One region of the Ureibacillus sp. FSL W8-0352 genome, then DNA from elsewhere that is predicted to be linked to it. Evidence: riboswitches for the same ligand, from Rfam matches in the RefSeq annotation. Region 1 holds a riboswitch; each other region holds the start of a gene.
The links. Region 1 has a riboswitch for thiamine pyrophosphate ahead of thiM (hydroxyethylthiazole kinase). Riboswitches for the same ligand answer to the same signal wherever they lie in the genome.

Region 1 (5,793 bases):
CGAAATCGAATACAAGTTTTATTTCGGTTGATAATGAACAATACAAATTTCATTCCTTCCATTTCCATTTACCAAGTGAACATCAAATCGAAAATCAAAACTATGATATGGAATTACATCTCGTACACGAAAATGAAAAAGGCGACCATGCTGTAATAGCGGTATTTATAAAATCTGGAGAAGAAAACGAAGCAATTAAAGAAATATGGAAGTTTATACAAGATGAAAATATGAATGAAAAAGAAATGGATTCATTCAATTTATTACAATTAATTCCTGAAGTAAGGGAAGGGTATTACTATTCCGGTTCTTTGACGACACCTCCTTGTACAGAAGGGGTTGACTGGATTGTATTAGAAGAGCCAATCGAATTTTCAATTGAACAAATTACTATGTTTAGAGATGTTTTCGGTCATACGAATCGACCTATACAACCAAAGAATGACAGGAAAATTTTTAAAATAACCATCAATTAAATATTCTAAATATAATCCCTCATATCATATGAATGATTGACATTGAAATGCACTTTATAAATATGTTGAATATTTTATGGTTCAATACAGCAATTTGTTTCTCATCTACTTTCTGAGCATTCATGGTTTTAATCAGCTGTAGTAATAAAGTGAGGGAGTGATTCTACAGGTTGATTATTTTGAATTTTTTAAATGGTTAAAGAATAAGGGGCGGTATCGCTCCTTTTTGTGTTAATTAAGCTCATAAATCGTTTTATGATTACTGTTTTAAAAATGCCTCACGTTATTGAATATTTTTGTTATTAAAGGAAAAAAATAACAAAAAAGTGGTAATTTCCTTCATCCAGTTGCATAGTGAGGTGAATTGAATGATTATTAATATGTTAACTGTAATATTTGTCTTGATTTGTTGTATTGTAAGTTTTCTCCTTATGGTTTTCACAAAAAAAACTTTGTTGTTTCGATATATTCCAATAGTTATCATCACAGTTAGCTTCATCTTTATAACGATTAAATACTTCTTCTATTCATATTACTTGATAGTCACAAAATTATTTGATGGTGTAATCCTTGTTCTTTTCCTTACATTATGGTTCTTCATTATGATTGAACATGTCATTCTCGATTTCATTGAAGATTATTCAAACATCCGCTCATCTTTTCGTATCATGTATAATCGAATTAAGCGATTGAAGTTTCGTTATGTTCGATTACATTTCATAAAAAAAATTAAAAACCAAAGCCTACATTAGTGCACATATCGAATTGTTGAAGTAAACAGGAACAGGGAGGTTATATTCATGAAAATAACCATTGAATGGACGTATCATCATAAAGGATTGGAAACAACTTTTCGATCAGATGAAATGCCGCCAGTTCAAGCCCTATTGATTGCAGAAGAATTAAAGAAAACCGGAAAAGTAAAACATATGACCTTTATTGATCAATATGACAGTACATGGTCTGTTAAAGAAATAAAAAAATATTTAAAGGAAATCGAAACTGAGCCATCCAATGTGACAGTGTATTTTGATGGTGGTTATGATTTAGAAAGTCAAAAAGCCGGTTTAGGATTTGCCATATATTTTGAACAAAACGGAAAATCTTATCGAACTAGAAAAAATTTAATGCAACTTGGCTTAAGATCTAATAATGAAGCGGAATATGCGGCATTATACGGAAGTATTCTAGAGTTAGAAGTGATAGGCGTTCATCATCAAACTGTTCGATTCATTGGTGATTCACAGGTTGTTATTAATCAAATGAGTGGAGAATGGCCTATTTATGAAAAAGAATTAACAAATTGGGCGAATAAAATTGATGAAAAATTAAATCAACTAGCAATTAAACCTGAATTTGAATTAGTTTCGCGAAAAGGGAATGAAGAAGCCGATCGATTAGCAACTCAAGCATTGAATAATACCATAATTGAAGGAAAAATAGAGTTAGATTAATCGAGAAAAACTTGTGACATTCAATCTAGAATTTAAGTGATTTAGCTGTTTTATCTAGCAATCTTTTTAAATTCTATTAAATTATTTGAAAAAATAAAATGAAAATGTGTTATAATTTTCATAACAACTAAAAAATTATTAAATTTTGCAGGGGTGGCCTAAGTGCCTGAGAAGGTGATATCACCTAACCCTTAGAACCTGATGCAGCTAGTACTGCCGTAGGGAGCAAAATACCTTATCGTATGAATTATGATTATGTGTATTGTTGCTCTCCAAACTTGGAGAGTTTTTTTATTTCATATGATAATTGCAGGGGTGGCCAAGTGCCTGAGAAGGTGATATCACCTAACCCTTAGAACCTGATGCAGTTAGCACTGCCGTAGGGAGCAATGAAAGATTGTGTTCTATTTTCAAAGCTCTTTTGCGCCGTGCAAAGGAGCTTTTTTCTTTACATAAATTTTTACAATTATAGGAGGATATATATGAGCTTAATCAAAATAAGAAAAAAAAATCCATTAATTCATTGTATTACAAATACCGTTGTAACGAATTTTACTGCAAATGGTTTGCTTGCAATTGGAGCTTCACCAGTTATGTCAGATGAGCCATTGGATGTAGAAGACATGGTCGCTATTGCAAACGGATTATTAATTAATATTGGTACATTAAATAAAAATTCAGTAGAAGCAATGATATTAGCTGGCAAAAAAGCAAATGAACTAAACATTCCTGTCGTGCTTGATCCTGTCGGGGCGGGGGCTACAACATATCGTAAAGAAATTACAAAAAATTTATTAAAAGAGATTAAATTTGATTTAATCCGATGTAATGCTGGAGAATTAGCAGCAATTGCGGGAATTAATTGGCAAGCAAAAGGAGTTGATAGTGGAGAAGGAGAAATGGATATTACCCTTGTTGCTAAGGAAACTGCTCAAAAGTATGGTGCAATTGTCGCTGTATCTGGAAAAGAAGATTTCGTGACTGACGGTATAGAACACTATCCAGTTAGTGGTGGCCATGAGTTAATGACTCAAGTTACAGGAACAGGTTGTTTATTAAGTGCTATTTGTGCTGCAGCATTAACGTTGGATGGAGGAAAACTTGAAAATATTCGAAATGTATTAGCTGACTATAAAAAAGTCGCTGAAAATGCTTCGAAAGAAAAATACCTTGGTTCCTTCCAAGTTGAAATATTAAATGGATTACATCAAATTTCAAGAGGTGAATAACTGTGAATATTGTCTTGACAATTGCTGGTTCAGATAGCGGCGGGGGAGCTGGCATTCAAGCGGATTTAAAAACATTTCAGGAGCTAAATGTTTTTGGTACATCTGTCATTACCGCATTGACTGCTCAAAATACATTAGGCGTAGAAGGTATTTATCCTGCAACGTCTGAATTTGTGGAACAACAATTGAATACAGTTTTACAAGATTTTGAAGTGAAAGCATTAAAAACAGGTATGTTATTTTCTGCAGATATTATTAAAACGATTGCAAAAAATTTAATAGATAAAAATATTCAAATAGTCGTTGATCCAGTGATGATTGCAAAAGGTGGGCAAGCGTTATTGCAAGAAGAGGCCGTACAAGCGATGAAAAATGAATTATTGCCAATAGCAACCGTATTAACGCCTAATATTCCAGAAGCTGAGAAAATCACAGGTATGAAAATTGAAACAGCAGATGACATTCAACAAGCAGCAGCAAAGATTTTGCAACTTGGTGTTAATTGTGTAGTAATGAAAGGCGGACATTTGGAAGGTCCATCTGCTGTTGATACGGTCTTTTTTCAAGACGGCTCTTTCTTTCAATTAAAATCAAAACGAATTGATACGAAACATACCCATGGAACAGGGTGTACTTTTTCTGCAGCTATTACAGCAAATTTAGGTAAGGGGCTTTCGTTAAAAGAGTCCGTTATCGAAGCGAAAAAATTTGTTCAAATGGCAATTGAAAATCCACTAAATATCGGACGTGGACATGGCCCAACAAATCACTTTGCTCACCGTTTTGGTGCTAAAGTAGAGGTGGAAATTGTTGAATAGAACGGATTTAGCTGTTTACTTCATAATGGGTAACGAGAATTGTAATAATGAGTCCCCGCTATCAGTGCTAGAAGATGCCTTAAAAGCAGGTATTACGATTTTTCAACTGAGGGAAAAAGGTAAAGAACCGTTAATGGGGAAAGAATTAGAACAATTTGCAAGAGCATGTCGATCCCTTTGTAAGCAATATGGAGTTCCTTTTATTGTGAATGATGATGTGGATCTTGCATTAAAAATCGACGCAGATGGCATTCACGTTGGTCAAGATGATACACCGATAGAAGAAATTCGCGAAAAGTTTCAACACAAAATAATTGGTGTTTCCGTTCATAATAAAGAAGAAATGGTGAAAGCTGTCGAAGGAGGGGCAGATTATGTAGGGATTGGTCCAATTTTCGAGACGAAATCGAAGCCTGATGCCAAAAAGCCAGCTGGGGTTGATTTTTTAAAGGACGCAAGGAAAATGTATCCGAATTTCCCAATTGTCGGAATTGGAGGGATTACTCCATTCAATGCACATATGGTATTAGAAGCAGGAGCTGACGGAGTAGCAGTCATTTCCGCTATATGCAATAGCAATAATCGCAGTCAGACAGTCCAGCAATTTAAGGGAAAGTAACATCATAACAATAAGTAATTCTATCGTAACTTTTCTCAAAATAGAATAACAAAATTTAAAAATAAACTGAAAAAAAGGAATTTACATAATAATATAATTCGTTTATAATAGTAAACGTATTTGAATATGGAGCAAAACATGGTGGAGTCTGTCAACAAGGCTACCACCATGTCTTTTTTTGCATCCATCTATTATTACAACAAGGGGGTAACTATTGTGGATGTATTTGAATTTATTTTACAAATTGTACTCGTGTTGCTCGTTGCGAAAATAGCTGGTCAAATCAGCATTCGCCTAGGACAACCATCCGTATTAGGCAAAATCATTGCGGGTATCGTTCTTGGGCCGGCTGTTCTTGGATGGATAGAACAAACGGAATTAATTCATGTGTTCAGTGAAATCGGAGTATTATTATTAATGTTCCTTGCTGGACTTGAAACAGACTTAGAAAGCTTAAATAAAAATGCCAAAGCAGCAACTCTAGTGGCAGTTTTAGGGGTCATTATGCCGATTTTAATGGGATGGGGAGCTGCACCAATATTTGGAATTCCAACTTCTGAAGGGGTCTTCTTAGGATTATTACTCGCAGCAACGAGCGTAAGTATTTCCGTTCAAACATTGCGGGAAATTGGATGGTTAAATAGTAGAGAAGGAGCTACATTACTTGGAGCAGCGGTTCTCGATGATGTAATTGTAGTAATTCTCATTGCTGTTGCAATTGGATTTTTTGTGGGCTCGGATACAAATATTGCATGGGTAATTGCTCAACAAATTATCTTCTTTATTGTCATTTACTTTGTTGGAAAATATCTTGTGCCGAAGTTTATGCATCTCTTTGAAGGATTTAAAATTACTGAACCGATTGTTACTGCGGGCTTAATATTATTGTTTGCCTTCGCTTATTTTGCTGATTTCCTTGGGGTATCAGGCATTATCGGTACATATTTCATGGGGGTTGCTATTAGTAGAACAAAATATGCAAAAGAAGTTGAACACGGTGTTTCACCAATTGCATATGGCATCTTTGTACCGTTCTTCTTTATTAACATTGGTTTACCAATGAGCTTTGATGGAATTGGAGATCAAATTGTATTTATTATTGTATTTTCTATTATTGCCGTGCTTTCAAAATTTATCGGTTGCGGTCTTGGAGCAAAAGTTTGTGGCTTTGGTTGGAGATCCTCGGCAGGCATTGGG
Region 2 (5,793 bases), 2.1 Mb from region 1:
TTGCTGATCGTAACGAATGACATCAAGTGCGGCTTGATGAGCAATTCGCCATGCTTTGTGCGCATCTAAGGCAGATTTTGAAATGATGCCAAAGCTTACTTTATGACCAAAAGGCAAAAAGTGAGTAGTAATGGGAACTTGTTTTTTTAAAGCTTGCAGCGTTTCGTTGTTACCGTATCCGATAACGAGATTCGACTTTTCAAATATCATCTTCTCTCGCTTTTCATCGCCGCCTTTCCACCACACAACTGCAAAGCAATTGGCAAGACTCGGCTCGGCCTCTGCTAAGGCTTTTGCAAACCAGCCGGCAAAAAGAGGTTCAGAACTTGAAACTTTTCCGATATTTCCTGCTTTTACTAGCAGACCAGATACGAAACTCCAAATAGGCAGTGCTGGAACATTCCCTGCCCATACATGGGTAATGAGTTCTGGTCCAATTGCTTTTGAAAAACCACCTTTTGCGCGCGGCTGAAAATGATCTAATAATAATGGATTTCCTAAATCTTCTACTAGGAAACGCTGGAGTTCGTGCTTGCGAAATGTTTTTAAAAAAGATGTAAGACCAAGGCGAATTACCTCCTCATCATAGCCGGTGACAATCGGAAGCAACTTTTCCGCCTGCTGTCGATAAGATGAACTGCGGTCCAAAAATTGTTCCGTTACATAACCGATGATGTCCACTACTGTTGATACCGACAGTGATTTTAAGATTTCCGCACTTTCTCTTTTCACCGTGTCAATGACCCTCTGCATTTGCTCTAATGTAAGGAGAGGCAGTTCCACTTCTAAATCCTGAAACTTCAGGATTTTCTTATCAAATTTCGTTTCTCCGATATTTGGAATATATCCAGCTGTTATTCTCATTTTGCTGTTCCTTTCGCCAATTGAATAAACTCTTCTACCGCTAGCGAGCATCCCCTTGCCTCGGCACCTTGAACTCTACCGAACAGATAAAATCCTTCATCAACCGCCATTCCTACATCTTCAGTAGCAACCGCCATTACGGAATTAAAGTTCGCTAAATCATAATGAACTAAAACACCACGTTCTCCTTCTGGAACCTCTTCACCTGTTAACGGATTGATGACTCTCGTACGAATCCAACTAGGTCCAGTTTTTATAGATGGAACGACCTCATTGCCATCATCATAAAATTGCGTGCTTAGCTCTGTTATGCCGTACATATTAATACAATTGCTTCTATCTACACCGAAATATCTTTCAAGCAACTGATAAAATTCATTTAAATCCAATTCCTTTGATTTATTTTTATAACCACCAGTATCAAGAATTTTGCTTCCCTTCGGCAGATTAAACGTTTTTCCTAAACGCTCCAATTCCTCAAACAAATGAACAAAACTGAAACTTGCTCCGAGCAAAGCAAATGGTTCTCCTGTTTTTTCGGCATGTTCCAACTCACTGATGATTTTTTGAATATGTACGCCGTTCTCTTTTAATAAATAGCAGCTGTCCTCTGTGCCAAACTCTTTCATGACAAGAGCTAAATAATGGGCTAAGGATGAGTGCGGCATTTTCTCTTCAGTTGGAAACAAAATTCCCATGCGGATGCGATTTGTTTCTTTCATAAACCGTTCTTTAAAGTTGATAATCATGGAAAGTTCTCTGATTTCGAGAGTGGAATGATAGTGTTTGCCTTGTTTTCCTTGGGTTGTTCCGCTTGTCATAAAGACTCTAACCGCTGCCTCTGGATCTGAACATGTCAATGGAACCTCTTTAAAGGCACTCATCGGCACATAAGGAATGTCTCGCCAATTTTTCACAAGCCGCGGTGTCTTTCCTTTTTGGCGGCAAAATGTTTGATAGGGGAGATTATGTTTGTATTGATAATTAAAAATATGTAAAGCCAAGCTATTAAACTCTTCTTCTGAAGCTTGATTCTTTTTGATAAATTGAGAAAGTTCCTCTATGATTTCTCGTTGCTGAGTCATCGGTTTTCACCCTTTCCGCAAAATAAAATGCACTCTGCCTAAGCAAAGTGCATAATTCGACTTACTACACTCCCTGCGCTGGCATTACCCAAATCAGGTTCAAACGGTCAACGACGGATTAGTCGTACTCTCAGCCTGCTTCCGCAAGCCCCCGGTTAATATATTCAGTTTCAATATAAAGTCTACTTATTCTTGTGAAAGATTGCAAATTTTTTTGAATTTTCATCCTAAGATTATGTAGATATTCAATTGGTTTTATTTTTTATTGTAAATGCAACAAAAGTTGAGTATAATGAACTAAAAATATTGCATTTACAACAAAATGAGAGGGGTTCATTATGAAAGAAGTTCTTCGTGAAATTGGGATGATAGCACGAGCACTAGATTCAATCAGTAATATCGAGTTTAAAGAATATGACTTAACAAAAGGTCAGTATTTGTACCTTGTACGAATATGTGAGAACCCAGGAATTATTCAAGAAAAGTTGGCTGAAATGATCAAAGTGGATCGGACAACTGCATCACGCGCAATAAAAAAACTAGAAATGAACGGATTTGTTGAAAAGCGAGAGGATCCACAAAATAAAAAAATTAAGAAACTCTATGCGACCGAGAAAGGCAATAATGTTTATCCGTTTTTAATAAGAGAACATGATCATTCTAACGCTGTAGCTTTACAAGGATTATCTGAAGTAGAAGTGGAAACATTATTCAATCTTTTGCAGCGGGTAAGAAAAAATGTTGAAAAAGATTGGGAATACGTTAAGAAGGGAAACAAACGAAATTATTGATATGAGGAGAGATGTTCACTATGACAATCAAAATAAAAACATGTACCCTTGAAGATTTGCACACATTACAAGAAGTGGGCATTGAAACGTTTTATTACACATTTAAAGATCAAAATTCACCTGAAAATATGAAAGTATATTTAGAAAAGGCATTTAATATAAAACAATTAGAGAAAGAGCTATCCAATATTCATTCACAATTTTTCTTTGTCTATTACCAAAATGAATTGGCGGGTTACTTAAAAGTCAATAGTGATGATGCTCAGACGGAAAAAATGGGCGATGAATTCCTTGAAATTGAAAGAATTTATATTCGAGAGAAATTTCAGAAGCATGGACTTGGAAAAGTCTTGCTAAATAAAGCGATTGAAGTTGCAAAGGAATGGAATAAAAAGAAAATTTGGCTTGGGGTTTGGGAAAAGAACGAAAATGCAATTGGTTTTTATAAGAAAATGGGATTTGTTCAAAAAGAATCTCATTCCTTTTATATGGGGGATGAAGAGCAGACTGACTTGATTATGATCAAAACATTGGAAGGTTGATTAGCATGTATATACCGAAATATTTTACAGTGACGGATATAGACGAAATCATTGATTTTATTCAGAAAAACTCCTTCGGCACAATTGTTTCGACATTTGAAAATAAACCAATTGCTACTCATTTACCGTTGGAGTTGCGAAAGCAAGGAGATGATTATTATATAACGGGACATTTAGCTATCAACAACCCTCAATGGAAAAGCTTTGAATCACAAAATGAAAACGTGCTTGTAATTTACCAAGGTCCACACGCATATATCTCATCATCTTGGTATAGCCATGAAAATGTACCAACTTGGAATTATCAAGCTGTCCATGTTTATGGAACAGCTAGTATTATGAACAAAACTGAGTTAGAAGAAGACCTTATTTTATTATTAAAAAAATATGAAGGGCATCGTGACAATCCTGTATTATGGGAAAATCTTTCTGCTCAAACAAAAAAACAAATCAAAGGAATTGTTGGAATAAAAATTAAAATTCAAGAATTGCAAGCTGCCTATAAATTAAGTCAAAACCGAAATGAAGAGGATTATCTGAACATCATTGAAAAATTGGAATGCGAAGGCGATTTAAGCTCTAAACAAATGGCAAAAGTAATGAAAAGAAGAATAAAAAATAAAAAAGGCGAGTTAGGAAAATCTGAATAACAAGATGAGATTATTAGAATAGAAATTGAGGAGGAGCTGGGACAAAATCCTCCTAAATAGAAAAATAGCCCATGAAGTTTTGCACATTGCAAAATTTCATGGGTTTAAATTTTTTTTAGGTTTTAAACGAGGATGAATGTGAAAACTGTCAGGATATCCATTCCATTCATCATGTACAGAAGTAAAAGAAGGATTCTCCTTTTTTATTATATTTAAGCCAGTTAAGTATCAACTTCTTTTCTATTAATTAGAATGGAAGAATTTAATAACATTAACAGAATATTTGATACAACCCAGAACGGAGAAAAGAGGAAAGTAAATGTGATTGTTCTAATAATGATGATTTTTCAATTTGCAGCAACCGCAAAAAGAAGTGTTAACACATTACACATTCAAGGGAAAAGCACAAGATAATGGTGGGAAGCAAACCGTCGTTTAAGCAAGTCATATTATTGCAAGGTGAAATGAAGGTTAGGATAATTGGATATTGAGCCAGAATGTGAATGATTCTTTCTTTTACTTTTTTGAAAACACCCAGCTATCTAGCGAAGAAGCTGGGTGTTTTAAGTATTTATTTACTCATCGATTCATTCATTTTTTTGTTTTTTATGCTGGATATGGTTTGTTCCCCATTCGTGCATTGCGTGTAAGATTGGTTCTAAGCTCCGGCCGTACTCGGTAATCGAATATTCCACTTTAGGAGGAATCTATGGATAGACAACACGCTGAATAATATCCTCGTTTTCTAACTCACGTAATTGATTGGTCAGCATTTTTTTGTGTAATTCCAGGTATACTTCGTTTTAAATCACTAAATCTTTGAGTACCATTTTTCAATAAATGCAATAAGATAATGGGTTTCCATTTTCCGACTAATATGCCTAAAGCATCTTCAACACGACAAAAATCTGGTTCTATATTTATTCTAATTACTCCTTTAGTATCTTTTTGTCAATTATGATGCTTTTTAGTTGTACTTCTTTTTTTACTTTACTGACTATATTAGCATTGTGAACAGAAATTTGAAAGAGGGGTTCTAGAGGAGCGCTTAAATACGATAGAACGCATAATTGGTGAAATAAGTAATATCCCCAATTGTAAGAAGATCTTCTAACGATTGGGGATTGTCATCATGGAGAAATAGTAAGTTTAACATAAAACGATGATGCGATATGGAGTAGTTTGTGCAGGAATGCTACGAGTTGTTGGACCATAAATCACGACTAAATCGCGGTTCCCAGGATATTTTGAAAAGAACTGACCATTTGTTAACAATATGGGAGTAGAAGGAGTTAAATGTAATTGCAATTGGCCATCACTGCTCAATAGTTGATGGTTAAAATAACTTACTTTTACATTTCGATTTGGATACTCTCTCACCATCACTATCGTTTGATATCGGGGTGGGTAAATGAGGATGGCAGGTAAGTCTCCATCGTAATAACCAGTCACCTTATCCCCAATTTTGACCGTTTCTTGATCAATGAAGTAAGTTGAAGGAGAAACAATGAAATGAACAATTAATCCATCGTCATTTTCTACGGTAAACAATTTATTGCAGCCCTCGATTTCACCACTTTGACTTGTAAAAAAATCACTAATGGCAGTAACAGTTCCACTGAATGAATAAAAATTCGTCATAAAAAACCTCCAATAAAATTATGGGGGAATACCAGTTATAATTGATTACACCGTGCCTTTGGATAATGTAAATTGAGAAATACACCGCTACATGGTTCATTCCACTCGGTCTTGACGTGCCTTTGGATAATGTAAATTGAGAAAAGCTTTTTGGATTTAAATCATTATATGTTGGAAAGATGTAAAAAGACTTTGGATAAAACTTGCAAAGACCCGAATT
Region 3 (5,793 bases), 1.2 Mb from region 1:
AGGCGGTGACGAAATGAAGCCAATTTTATTAAAAATGACCGCCTTTGGACCATACAAAAATGAAGAAGTGATCGATTTTACAAGACTTCAGGAAAGAAAGCTTTTCGTGATTTCCGGACAAACTGGCGCCGGAAAAACGACGATTTTTGATGCCATCTGTTTTGCGTTGTATGGTTTTGGAAGCGGACAAGACAGGAAAGATACAAAAATGCTGCGCAGTGATTTTGCAGAAGATGACGTGCATACTACTGTTGAATTTGTTTTTGAAATACGTGGCAAAAAATATCGCGTTTTGCGCAGGCTGTCCCATGTGAAAAAAGGAAGAAAAACACCAACTGGTGAAAAATATGAGTTGTTTGAAATACTGCCAAATAACGAAGAAATTCCAGCGGTGGAACGGCAACGAGTGACGGATATTAATGAAAAGCTTGAAGAATTGATTGGATTAACTTACGAACAATTTAGCCAAATCGTGATGCTGCCACAAGGAGAGTTTCGTAAATTATTAACTTCTAAATCGGACGAGAAAGAAGAGATATTAAGAAAAATCTTTAAGACAGATCGCTTTGTAAAAATGGCTGATAAACTGGAAGAAAAGAAACGATTAGCGGATCAACAACTAAATGAAGCAAAGGCATTAAAAAATAGCTATATTAATCAAATTGAAGGAACATTACCAAAACGAGAATCATTGTTGTTTACAATGCTTAGTCAACATTCCAATATTTATCAGATTCTAGAAGGATTGGCAGAAGAACAGCAATATTATCAGAAAAAAATTAAAGATGATGAACGAATGTATCGAGAAGCTTTCAAAAAACATCAAGAGGCATATGAAGTTTATGTTGCGAATAAAAAGTTAAATGATCAAATTGATGAATATGAAAGGAAAAAAGAAAAGCTATCCTTTTTACAATCTCAAAAAGACCATTATGAACAAATAAAACAAACAATCGATGCAGCAAATCGTGCAAGCCGAATTTTCCCACTCTATTCTTATCTGATGGAACTGGATAAGGAAAAACAATCCATCGAAAAGAGAATGGAACTCGTTACAAAACAGTTAGAAGCAGCAAAATGGACATTTGCTAAAGCAGAAGAAATGTTCAAGATGGAAGCAATGAAAGAGGAAGAACGGGAACAAGCGAATGAACGAGTAAATGAATTAGAAAAACTTGTCCCTATTTATGAGCAAATGAACGAACAAATAAAGCTCGTGGACAAACTGTTGAATGAAAAAAATCAATTGCAAACTCGCCTACAAAACATAGTAAAACAGATCGAAGAAAAGGAATGGGCTATTCAACAGTTGAGCGAGATGATTGAAAAGCTGGAAGAAGACACAGAATCATTGAATGAACTATTAGAACAGCAACGTCTATTAAGAGAAATTGTAGATACCTACACAAAATACTTTGAGGTAAACGCTGAAGTCCATAAACTAGAAAACGAATGGCTTAAAGCGACATCTACCTATGAAGAAGTTCAAAATATATATGCTCAGGAAGAGGAAAAATGGTTGAATAATCAAGCGGCCATTCTTGCGAAGAGTCTCCTGCCTGGAATGCCTTGCCCTGTTTGCGGTAGTACGGTACACCGAATCGAACATACAGCATCAACTGAAACCGTTAATCAAACGGAATTGAAAAAACTGAAAGCAACATTAGATGAAGCTCAGCAAAAGAAATTTGCTGTTCAAGGGAAATTAGAATCGAAACGACATCAATTACAAGAAATAGAACAACAATTAATGCAATATCACGCGCCATTAAAAGAATATCAAAAATATGTTCATCAATTACAAGATATAAATATTGCTATAAAAGAAAAAGAACGTCAAAAAGAAGTACTTACATTAAATAAAAAACAAATAAAAATTCTGCAAGATGAAAATGCACAATTAGTTCATTTTCGTAAGGAAATCGAACGTCAGTATCATGAAAAACATGAACAATACACGCAGAATAGTACGATTTTAGAGCAACAAAAAAAATTAATACCAGAAGAGATTAAAGACCTTTCCCAATTACAAGTTGCACTTCAACAAGCAATCAGCAATAAGCAACAATTAAAACAATCTTGGGAAACAGCCCAAAAGCAGTATCAGGAAGCTAACAAACAAGTTGTAATGAATGAAGAGGCATTTAAACAAATAACTGAACAAGGGAAACATATTCAAGTAAAATGTCAACAATCAAAGGAAAATTTCCATTCAGCTCTTCTACAAGCAAGGTTTACATCGACGGAAGATTTTCTACTTGCTAGACGTCCAGAACAGGAAATTGAAGCTTTACAAATGCAATATGATAATTATTCAAAGGAGCTTCATTCTTTACAAGTGCAAGTGAAAGAGGAAGCAGAAAAATTAAAAGATAAAGAAAAGGTCGATTTAACAGAAGCTGAAAAAGAATTGGAAGCGTTGCAGTTTAATTATGAAAAAGCATTAGATGAATTAAACTATTCGAAAGCCTGTGAAAAACATTGCATCGACTTTGCAGAGAAGCTTGAAAGACTTGCCAATGATATATTTCAAATGGAAGAAAAATCGAATCAAATCATAGATTTATATAATTTACTTCGTGGACACAACAGCAAAAAAATTTCCTTTGAACGCTATGTCCAAATGGGGTATTTAGAGCTCATTACAGAAGCAAGCAATCTTCGTTTGAAAAATTTATCGAACGGTCAATATTATTTACAAGTTTCTGACCGATTGGAGTCCTACGGTAGGCAAAGTGGATTAGGATTAGATGTATATGATGCATACACTGGACAAGCAAGAGATGTAAAAACTTTATCTGGCGGAGAGAAATTTAATGCTTCGTTAAGTTTAGCACTAGGAATGGCGGATGTGATTCAAAGCTTCCAAGGAAATGTTCAAATCGAAACAATGTTTATTGATGAAGGTTTTGGCTCCCTTGATGAAGAATCGTTGATGAAAGCAATTGATACGCTCATTGAACTACAAAAATCCGGCCGAATGATAGGGGTTATTTCTCATGTGGAGGAATTAAAATCGGCAATGCCTGCTATATTACAAGTAGAAAAATTAAAAGAGGGCTATAGTAAAACATCCATTATATTAAAGTAAATAATGAGGTTGCAATCTTCATATAATTTGATAAAATGACATTGTTCCCAATAGAATATAAGATTTGTACCACAAGGGGTGCTGATGAAGTCAGCTGAGAGTGTGCCGGATGCACTAACCCTTAGAACCTGTAAGTTAGTACTTGCGTAGGGATGTGGATAGAAACCGAAACAAAGACGTCTCGGCTCTGTCCGGACGTTTTTTTATTTTGTAGTTTTCTATCCTTCTCTCAAGTTCTATAAACGAAGAGAAAGGAGATAATTGAATGAGAAACCAAAAATTATTATGGATGGTTGAAATTGCGATTTTTGCTGCAATTGGTTATGTGTTAGACCAATTGAAATTTTCTATTTGGGCGCAGGGTGGATCCGTTAGTTTAGTTATGCTGCCTATTATTTTAATCGCTATTCGTTGGGGACTATCTGCAGGACTTATGACTGGATTGATTGTAGGATTATTGAACATGACAATTAATCCTTATATTGTCCATTGGGCTCAAGCATTGCTTGATTATGTTTTTGCATTTACTTTCGTAGGATTTGCGGCAATTGTTCGTAAACAAGTGTTAGATGGAGTATCAGGAAATCGTAAAAATAAAATTGCATTATTTGTTATCATCGGAACAATTATTGGCGGTTTGTTGCGCTTTATTTGTCATACACTTGCAGGAGCTATTTTCTTCAAAGAATATGCAGGCGATCAAAATGCCTGGATTTATTCTATCGGGTATAATGGTTCATATATGGCTCCGGCTATTATTTTAACTGCAGTTGCAGCGGTGCTCATCTTTACTGCAAGCCCAAGATTGATAAAAAAAGAAAATTGATTACAATTGTGAATTAAAATAAAAAGCGAATTGGGAGACAATATTGTTTTCCTAATTCGCTTTTTTATGGATAAATTTTTATACGTTTATCTAATTTTACCTACAATCCATTTCCCAAAAGGTAAATACGAAATGCATTTTGAAATGGTAATGGCAACGATTAGCGTTGATATCATCATTGCTAAAATTGCTAGATAACCATTGTTGAAAAATGATACAAAGTACTTTGCGGTTAATGATAATATGTTCCAATGAATTAAATAAATCATAAATGCATACTTGCTAATAATTCGAATAATTTTAAAAGATGGAATCAGTTGTCCATAGGCTAAGATCATGCTTGTTATTCCAACGACAAAAGGAATCAAATCCATCCTTCTAGAATGTATTTCAACCATACCGAATTTATAGCCATACCAAATATAAAGAGCTGATAGTGCCGTGAAAATTACAGTGAAAATGCGATATTTTTTCAATAGTGGCTGAATTTTTTCATAATTTGCACCGATTATGAATGCGATTACAAAATAAACGAACCAAGTTGTTCCATACAATTTTTCATACTTCATATTTTCTTGAAAGAATGGATATGGTAAATCAAAAATTCGATGCTGCAGAAAATACAACAATGCACATAAAGGTAACACGACAAAAGATGGCCATTGAAATTTAATCATTAGCCAAAACAATAGATACAATTGAAGAATAACTAAAACAAACCAACCTACAAATTCACCTAGAACGATATTGTTATAAAAGGTTTGCCAAATTAGACCATTTTGGTAGTTATATTCAATGACAAGGGCATCAATAAAAGCCCAAAATATATATGGAAGTAAAATGAATTGAAGCCGTTTTGACCAAAACGATTGTGGGATTCCATCTTTATATTTTGCTGCAAGAATGATGATGGATAGTAAAATAAATGTCGGTGTAGCATAACATAGAAGTATTCGGATATAATGAACCACTACTGAATTTTCAGAAAGACCTGATTCTAGGTTATAAAAAGTAGTTGAATGTAATAGTAAAATTGATAAACATGCAATAACTCTTAATAAATCCCACTCTTTAATTCGCAATGATAAAACTCCTGTTTGATTATAACATGATTAAAATACCTTTGAAGGTCTAAATAAAATTTTCATTATATATTCTATCATTTCTTGAGTAAAATCATATATCATATTGTGTAGTACATTCCTAAATTTAAACTTGTATTTCCGAAAAACTTTATAGAGTATGTTATATTATAAAAAGAAATTGTATAGAAGAAAGGAACTTTTACATGATTGTAAAAACACAAGAAGAATTAGAAGCGTTAAAAAAAATTGGGCGCATTTGCGCGGAAATTCGGGATGCGATGAAAGCGGCGACTAAACCAGGCATCACAACGAAAGAGTTGGATGAGATTGCCGGCCGCATGTTTGCTGAAGCAGGAGCAATTTCTGGCCCAAAAGGTGAATATGATTTCCCGGGATATACATGTATTAGCGTCAATCACGAAGTTGCACACGGTATTCCAGGCAATAAAGTCATTCGAGAAGGTGACTTAGTCAATATTGATGTTTCAGGATCATTAGATGGTTATTTTGCCGATACAGGCATTTCTTTTGTTGTAGGAGAAGGGTATGAAGACAAAGAAAAACTTTGCCGTGTTGCTAAGTCTGCCTTCGAACGAGCAATGACAAAAGTAAAAGCAGGCTCTAAATTAAATCAAATTGGGAAAGCTGTTGAACGAGAAGCAAAAGATCATGGATTAAAAGTCATTATGAATTTAACGGGGCATGGAGTAGGGCGTTCTTTGCATGAAGACCCACAACACATATTAAATTACTATGATGCATGGGATGGAACTATTTTGAAAGAAGGGATG
Region 4 (5,793 bases), 1.6 Mb from region 1:
TTCTTGGAAAGTAGCTCAATACGCATTGTTTTTCGGAACGCTTGAAGAAATGAACGGGGCAAAAGTCAATTGGAAATCCCTTTACGAAAAAACAATCAATCATGACTTTGCAGAAGTGTTTATTGGTGACATTAAAACACCGGTAAAACATGCAAGCGAAGAGTTAAAACAAATGCTTGCTCACGTGGAAGAAAAAATGATGGAAAAATTCATTAAAGAAGAGATTCCATCTGAATTCCAAGAAGTTTTCTTCGAGCGAATGAAAGAGGGAAAAGATGGTACGTTAGAAGGCCGCCTTCTTGAATTTGCGGATAAGCTTGATCAATTTTATGAATCATTCGCTGAACTGAAGCGAGGTAATACGGATAAAGAATTTATTATTATGTATCAACAAGCATTAACAAATCTTCTTCAAATGCCTTTAAAAGTAAGTGTCAATTATTTCCGAAATGAAATTTTAAAGGATGTCATGAAAGAAGATACGCAAATTAATATCGCCGATTTAACAAATGAAATATTGAACAAAATAAAGCCTCAAGAGTAAGGATTCTGCTATAGTGAGGCTTTTATTTTGTATCCAATTCTATCTCTAATATCCGTTACTTTTTTATATTAAATATTTGACTTTTTTATTAAAAGATACTTACTTGCACGAGGCTACATATTCAATTACTATTACATTAAAGCTGCGTTGTACGTTGAATATTAAGTTTTAACCTTTGAACTGAAAAAGGGAGTTTTAGATCGAAGGTGGAATGGCGAGCGTCACACTACGGTGAATGACGATATACAGGAAATCTTCTGCGAACACCCACTTGGTGGAGTCGTGGTTTTAAAACTTTCTATAATATTACGGCAAGGCGGCTTGCACTACAAACATTACCTTAACAATGTTTGTAAAAGAGCTCTCCGATTAGGAGGGCTTTTTAATTTATTGAAAAAAATAAGCGGAGAACCTTCCCCGCTTTCCTCTATAATAATATATTTTGATACCACTTCTACTTCTACTTCGCTCATAGTTAACAGGTGTCCGTGTTTTTCCCAATGGCAAGCAACTTTCAGCACTTTTATGCTCCCACATAGCGATGATAAATTCTTTTAGCCTTTTCTTCTTCTTTCGTTCCATGAATTAATGCCCGGCCATCTTGAAAGAGAACGATTTGAACATCTTCTGCTTGGAACGAAATTAAGTAAGGATTCGCTTTTAAGTTTTGAACAAGCGGTTGGAGTCTTTTTGAGATATGATCCAATGAAATTTGTTGTTTTTGGTGCGGTCTGATTTGCACCGTATTTCTGCCACACAACACTGCTGTTTTCAAACCTGTTTCTAATGTTAAGTAAGGATGTGTGGGATTATTCCCACATGAAGGACAATCCTCTCTTTTTAAAGAAGAAACGTCAATAATTGAATGCTCCCTTTTCCAAACATCAAAGGAAACTAGTTGTTTAGACACCTTTCCACTCACTAAGTATTTCAGGCTTTCCGCTGTTTGATAAGATGCAACGATTTGCACCGCTGGACTAATGACTCCAACGGTATCACAAGTCATACCATCGGATGGAATCACTTGAAGCAAACAATTATAACACGGTGTTTGTTTTGGCACGATCGAAACACTCATACCATAACTTCTTACAACCGCACCGTGAATCCATGGTATGCCGTGTTTCATGGCAACATCATTGATGAAAAATCTCGTTTCAAAATTATCTGTTCCATCAATGATGAGGTCCACATCTTTTACCATCTCTTCTAATTCAATTGAAAAATCCCCAACAATCCCTTCAATTTGAATGGTTGAATTGATTGTTTGTAGATGTTTTTGTGCAGCAACAGCTTTCGGAATTTTATTTTTTGCATCTTCTTCCGTATAAAGTTGTTGACGACCGAGATTCGTCAAGTCGACGTAATCCCGGTCAATGATAGTGATTTTACCGATGCCAGCTCGAGCTAACATCTCAGCATTCGCGCAACCTAGTGCCCCTGCACCAACAATGAGTACATGGCCTTTCAGTAATTTTTTCTGTCCCTCCTCACCAATCGGAGAAAACAAAATTTGTCGCGAATATCGCTCCATTATGAAAGAATCCCTTCTGTTGGACTGGAGGCAACAGCATAGCGCTTTTTCGGAATTCTTCCTGCTTCATATCCAAGTCTTCCAGCTTCAATAGCGAGTTTCATTGCTTTTGCCATTTTAACTGGATCTTTTGCACCTGACACCGCTGAATTTAATAAAATGCCATCTGCACCTAACTCCATTGCAATCGCACAATCTGCTGGGGAACCAATTCCTGCATCGACAATGACAGGAATATTTGCCTGTTCAATGATTAATGAAAGATTTAATGGATTGATAATACCCTGTCCAGAACCAATAGGAGAAGCTCCTGGCATGATAGCATGAACTCCCAATTCCTCCAGCTTCTTCGCTAACACTACATCATCAGAAGTGTAAGGAAGGACAATAAATCCTTCTTCTAATAACATTTCTGATGCTCTTAATGTTTCAATAGGATCAGGGAGAAGAGTTTTATCATCCCCAATGACTTCGACTTTCACCATGTCACATAACCCTGAAGCTTTTGCGAGTTTCGCAATTCTCACTGCTTCTTCCGCTGTTTTGGCTCCTGCCGTATTCGGTAAAAGCGTGTATTTGGAAAGATCCAACATTTCTAAAAAGTTCGGTTGGGATGGTGCATAAATATTCATTCTTCTGACCGCAAAAGTTAAAATCTCTGCTCCAGATGCTTCTACCGCTTCCTTTTGAATCTCAAAATTCGGAAATTTCCCTGTACCTAACAACAATCTTGATTGTAAAACTTTATCTGCAATTTTTAACATGTTTATCCCCCTCCAACAAAATGGACAATTTCAATTTTGTCGCCATCATTCACTAGCTGCTTGCTGTACTGTTCTTTCAATACAATTTCGCCATTCTGTTCAACCACGACTATGCGATCTTGTAATTTATAAAACTTCAACAAATCTTCAACACTTTGAATACTACTTTGCACTTCTGTTTTTCGGCCATTAATGTAAAGATGCAACTTCATCCCCCTTTTTGAACAATATTTTTTAAATGGATTGCGGCTTCCTTTGGTTGACTCGATGAGAAAATGGTAGACATCACCGCAATGCCATGCACTTTTTTCTCCAGCACTTGTTCAACGTTGTCTGGCGTAATTCCACCAATCGCTATCACGGGAATCTGCAATTGTTCAACGATTTTACCTAGGGCATTCGTTCCTCTACCTGCCAATCCTTTTTTGCTGTCCGTTTCAAATACATGACCGAAAAGACAATAATCTGCCCTCGCTTCTTCAGCAGTTTTTGCTTCCTCAACGGAATGCACGCTAACCCCAACTCTCATATATGGGTACGCCGTTTTTACTTTTGCTGCCGGAAGACTGTTTGCTGGAAGATGTACGTTCCGTATACCCGTAAGTAGGGCTATATCAAGCCTGTCGTTAATAACAAGCCTTTCTTTCTCCACCCCTGCATAAATAAGTTCTTCTACTAGCGCAACGATTTCTGCGGGCACTTTACTTTTCTCGCGTATATGAATGTAATCAACAACATCGGCAATGGATGTAATAATCTCTTTCAGCTCTTTAATTGATTTTTTTCCATCAGTTATGGCATGCAGTTCCAATACATTGACTTCCTTTCATGCATTGACTTTTTCATCAGTCGGCCACATTTGCCTGTTGTATGCCATGTCCCAAAACATGTATTCAAATCGTGTTGTATTTAAGAAGATTTCTTCTAGTCGTAAAAGTTCAGATTCCGGTTTTCCTTCTGCCAATTGATTAAGCAAATCGAGATTCCATTGCGCTGATTGGCCAAACTCTTCGGAACTGTACATTTTTACCCAGTCTCCATATAATCCGTGTTCTTTAGCACCCTCGATTTCAGCAAGTTCACATCCAATTTCCCAGTAGCTCCATGCACAAGCTAAATGAGCAGCTGCAAGTTCAGCGATAGAACCATTTTGTGCAACAGCTAACATATAGTGCGTATATGCAAGCGTTACCGGAGACGGTTTTGCCTCTTCCAGCTCTTTTTCCGTTATGCCAAAACGACTCGCATATTTTCTGTGCAACGCCATTTCTCCATTCATTGTGTAATAAAGCAGGTTGGCAAACACCGTCATCACTTCAAGATTTGGCGCTTTCACCGCACCTAAAGCAAACAATTTGGAATAATCGATTAAGTATAAATAGTCTTGAATCATATAAAAACGGAATTTGTCAGGGTCCAATGTGCCTTCACCCAACTCTTTTACAAACGGATGTTCATGGTTTTTCCTCCAAGTCGACCAATACTTTTCTAAAAGTCGGTCAGTAAATTTCATCATTTCTCCCTCCCATTCAATTCACCATTAAAAAAAGCCACTTCAAAAATGAAGTGGCTTAAAACCCGAAATGCAAAAAGATATAATAATAGACAATACGAGTCCCAACAACCACTTCCCTTCGCTAGCATTACCTAGTGCAGGTTCAAAGGGTTGAGGCAATGCCTCTCTCAGCTAAAATGAATTAGCACCCCTAGTGATTTATAATGCTTTATTAAATTACAATCATTGTTACATGAACTCATAAAATTTTCAATAAGTTAAAATGAATATAAATTTTGTTATTTTATTCCAACTATATATAACTTTCTACTTCCCAGTGTCTCATTGAAAAGCATAATCTTTTTTAGCAGACTGGATATTCTTCAAATACTTTTAGCTAAAAATGTTTGCGGCTTCTACCATAAAATAAAGTTGCTCTAGCGATTTTTCGCTAAAGCAACTCTTGTTATTTTTGTCCCTTCTTTGTTTGTTTTTCCCATTGCAAAAGATGTGGATATGGGTCAAATGCCCATTCTGTACGGCCATTAAATTTATACATTCCGTAATGTAAATGTGGAGGGAATTTTCCACTCGTTCCTTCTTTACCATATCCAGAACTTCCTACGGCGCCAAGAATTGTTCCCGGTTCTACAATATCTCCAACTTTCAAATCTTTATTGAAATATGCTAAATGTGCGTAATAATGATACGTATTTTGATTATCCCGAATGCCAACTCGCCAACCGCCAAATTGATTCCAGCCCATCACTTCTACAACACCATAAGAAGTTGACAGAACAGGCGTTCCATAGCCTGCAAAAATATCCGTTCCTTCATGTATACGTCTTCCGCCCCATCCCCTGCTAGCACCCCAAGTTCCTTTATAGCTGTAATTATAGCCTCGAACTGGGAGGGGAAAAATATGCTTGTCTAACTCAATAGAATTGAAATGTTTATAAAGTATTTGAATGGTTATAATTTGATTGATAATTTTTTCATCTTTGTAATACTCCCATAAGGCAGTTTTAAAATCCTCTTCTGACGGGCCAAATTCGCTTAAATACGTTGCCATTGTATAAAGAATATCTTGGTCATGATTTCGATCTGCCTTGCCATCTCCGTTTCCATCAAGACCTTTCCCCCCAAAATATCCAATTGAAAAAGGTGAAGTATCTTCCTCATTTGGATTCAATTCTCCAACCCAAAATTCAGGAGAAAACTGAATCGCGATGATACTCTCACGCTTCGGAATATCCTTCCGTACTTCTTGGATATTTCTTTCATATTGATCGACCGCCGCCAAACGATACCATGGGACAAATGGCGTTTCGTAGCTTTTGTACAAATTCATTCTTTCCTGATAAACATTTTCCTTCGTTTCTTTTGCATTTACGTAAGTCGGAAATATATAAAAGCATACAATCGCCAAACATAAGGGGAGAAATATTTTTCGAAC

Region 2: another riboswitch for thiamine pyrophosphate. It lies ahead of NST98_RS14030 (LuxE/PaaK family acyltransferase); the one in region 1 lies ahead of thiM (hydroxyethylthiazole kinase).
Region 3: another riboswitch for thiamine pyrophosphate. It lies ahead of thiT (energy-coupled thiamine transporter ThiT); the one in region 1 lies ahead of thiM (hydroxyethylthiazole kinase).
Region 4: another riboswitch for thiamine pyrophosphate. It lies ahead of tenA (thiaminase II); the one in region 1 lies ahead of thiM (hydroxyethylthiazole kinase).

What each region holds. Positions count from the first base shown of each region.
Region 1 covers NZ_JBBOQT010000001.1:695,065-700,857, forward strand. Annotated here, with positions in the region: gene NST98_RS03550 (carbonic anhydrase) at 1-476, shown strand, start outside; gene NST98_RS03555 (reverse transcriptase-like protein) at 1,277-1,930, shown strand; TPP riboswitch at 2,070-2,172, shown strand; TPP riboswitch at 2,232-2,333, shown strand; gene thiM (hydroxyethylthiazole kinase) at 2,413-3,159, shown strand; gene thiD (bifunctional hydroxymethylpyrimidine kinase/phosphomethylpyrimidine kinase) at 3,162-3,977, shown strand; gene thiE (thiamine phosphate synthase) at 3,970-4,596, shown strand; gene NST98_RS03575 (cation:proton antiporter) at 4,813-5,793, shown strand, end outside.
Region 2 covers NZ_JBBOQT010000001.1:2,781,980-2,787,772, forward strand. Annotated here, with positions in the region: gene NST98_RS14025 (acyl-CoA reductase) at 1-864, opposite strand, end outside; gene NST98_RS14030 (LuxE/PaaK family acyltransferase) at 861-1,949, opposite strand; TPP riboswitch at 2,003-2,114, opposite strand; gene NST98_RS14035 (MarR family winged helix-turn-helix transcriptional regulator) at 2,288-2,740, shown strand; gene NST98_RS14040 (GNAT family N-acetyltransferase) at 2,761-3,282, shown strand; gene NST98_RS14045 (FMN-binding negative transcriptional regulator) at 3,288-3,932, shown strand; partial or broken gene NST98_RS14050 (winged helix-turn-helix transcriptional regulator) at 4,520-4,856, opposite strand; gene NST98_RS14055 (hypothetical protein) at 5,082-5,573, opposite strand.
Region 3 covers NZ_JBBOQT010000001.1:1,865,362-1,871,154, reverse strand. Annotated here, with positions in the region: gene NST98_RS09575 (exonuclease SbcCD subunit D) at 1-17, shown strand, start outside; gene NST98_RS09570 (SMC family ATPase) at 14-3,091, shown strand; TPP riboswitch at 3,156-3,261, shown strand; gene thiT (energy-coupled thiamine transporter ThiT) at 3,357-3,917, shown strand; gene NST98_RS09560 (acyltransferase family protein) at 4,004-4,999, opposite strand; gene map (type I methionyl aminopeptidase) at 5,206-5,793, shown strand, end outside.
Region 4 covers NZ_JBBOQT010000001.1:2,326,603-2,332,395, forward strand. Annotated here, with positions in the region: gene NST98_RS11770 (YfbR-like 5'-deoxynucleotidase) at 1-544, shown strand, start outside; RNA gene ssrS (6S RNA) at 681-871, shown strand; gene NST98_RS11780 (ThiF family adenylyltransferase) at 1,068-2,081, opposite strand; gene NST98_RS11785 (thiazole synthase) at 2,078-2,842, opposite strand; gene thiS (sulfur carrier protein ThiS) at 2,845-3,054, opposite strand; gene tenI (thiazole tautomerase TenI) at 3,051-3,653, opposite strand; gene tenA (thiaminase II) at 3,669-4,355, opposite strand; TPP riboswitch at 4,455-4,560, opposite strand; gene NST98_RS11805 (M23 family metallopeptidase) at 4,804-5,793, opposite strand, start outside.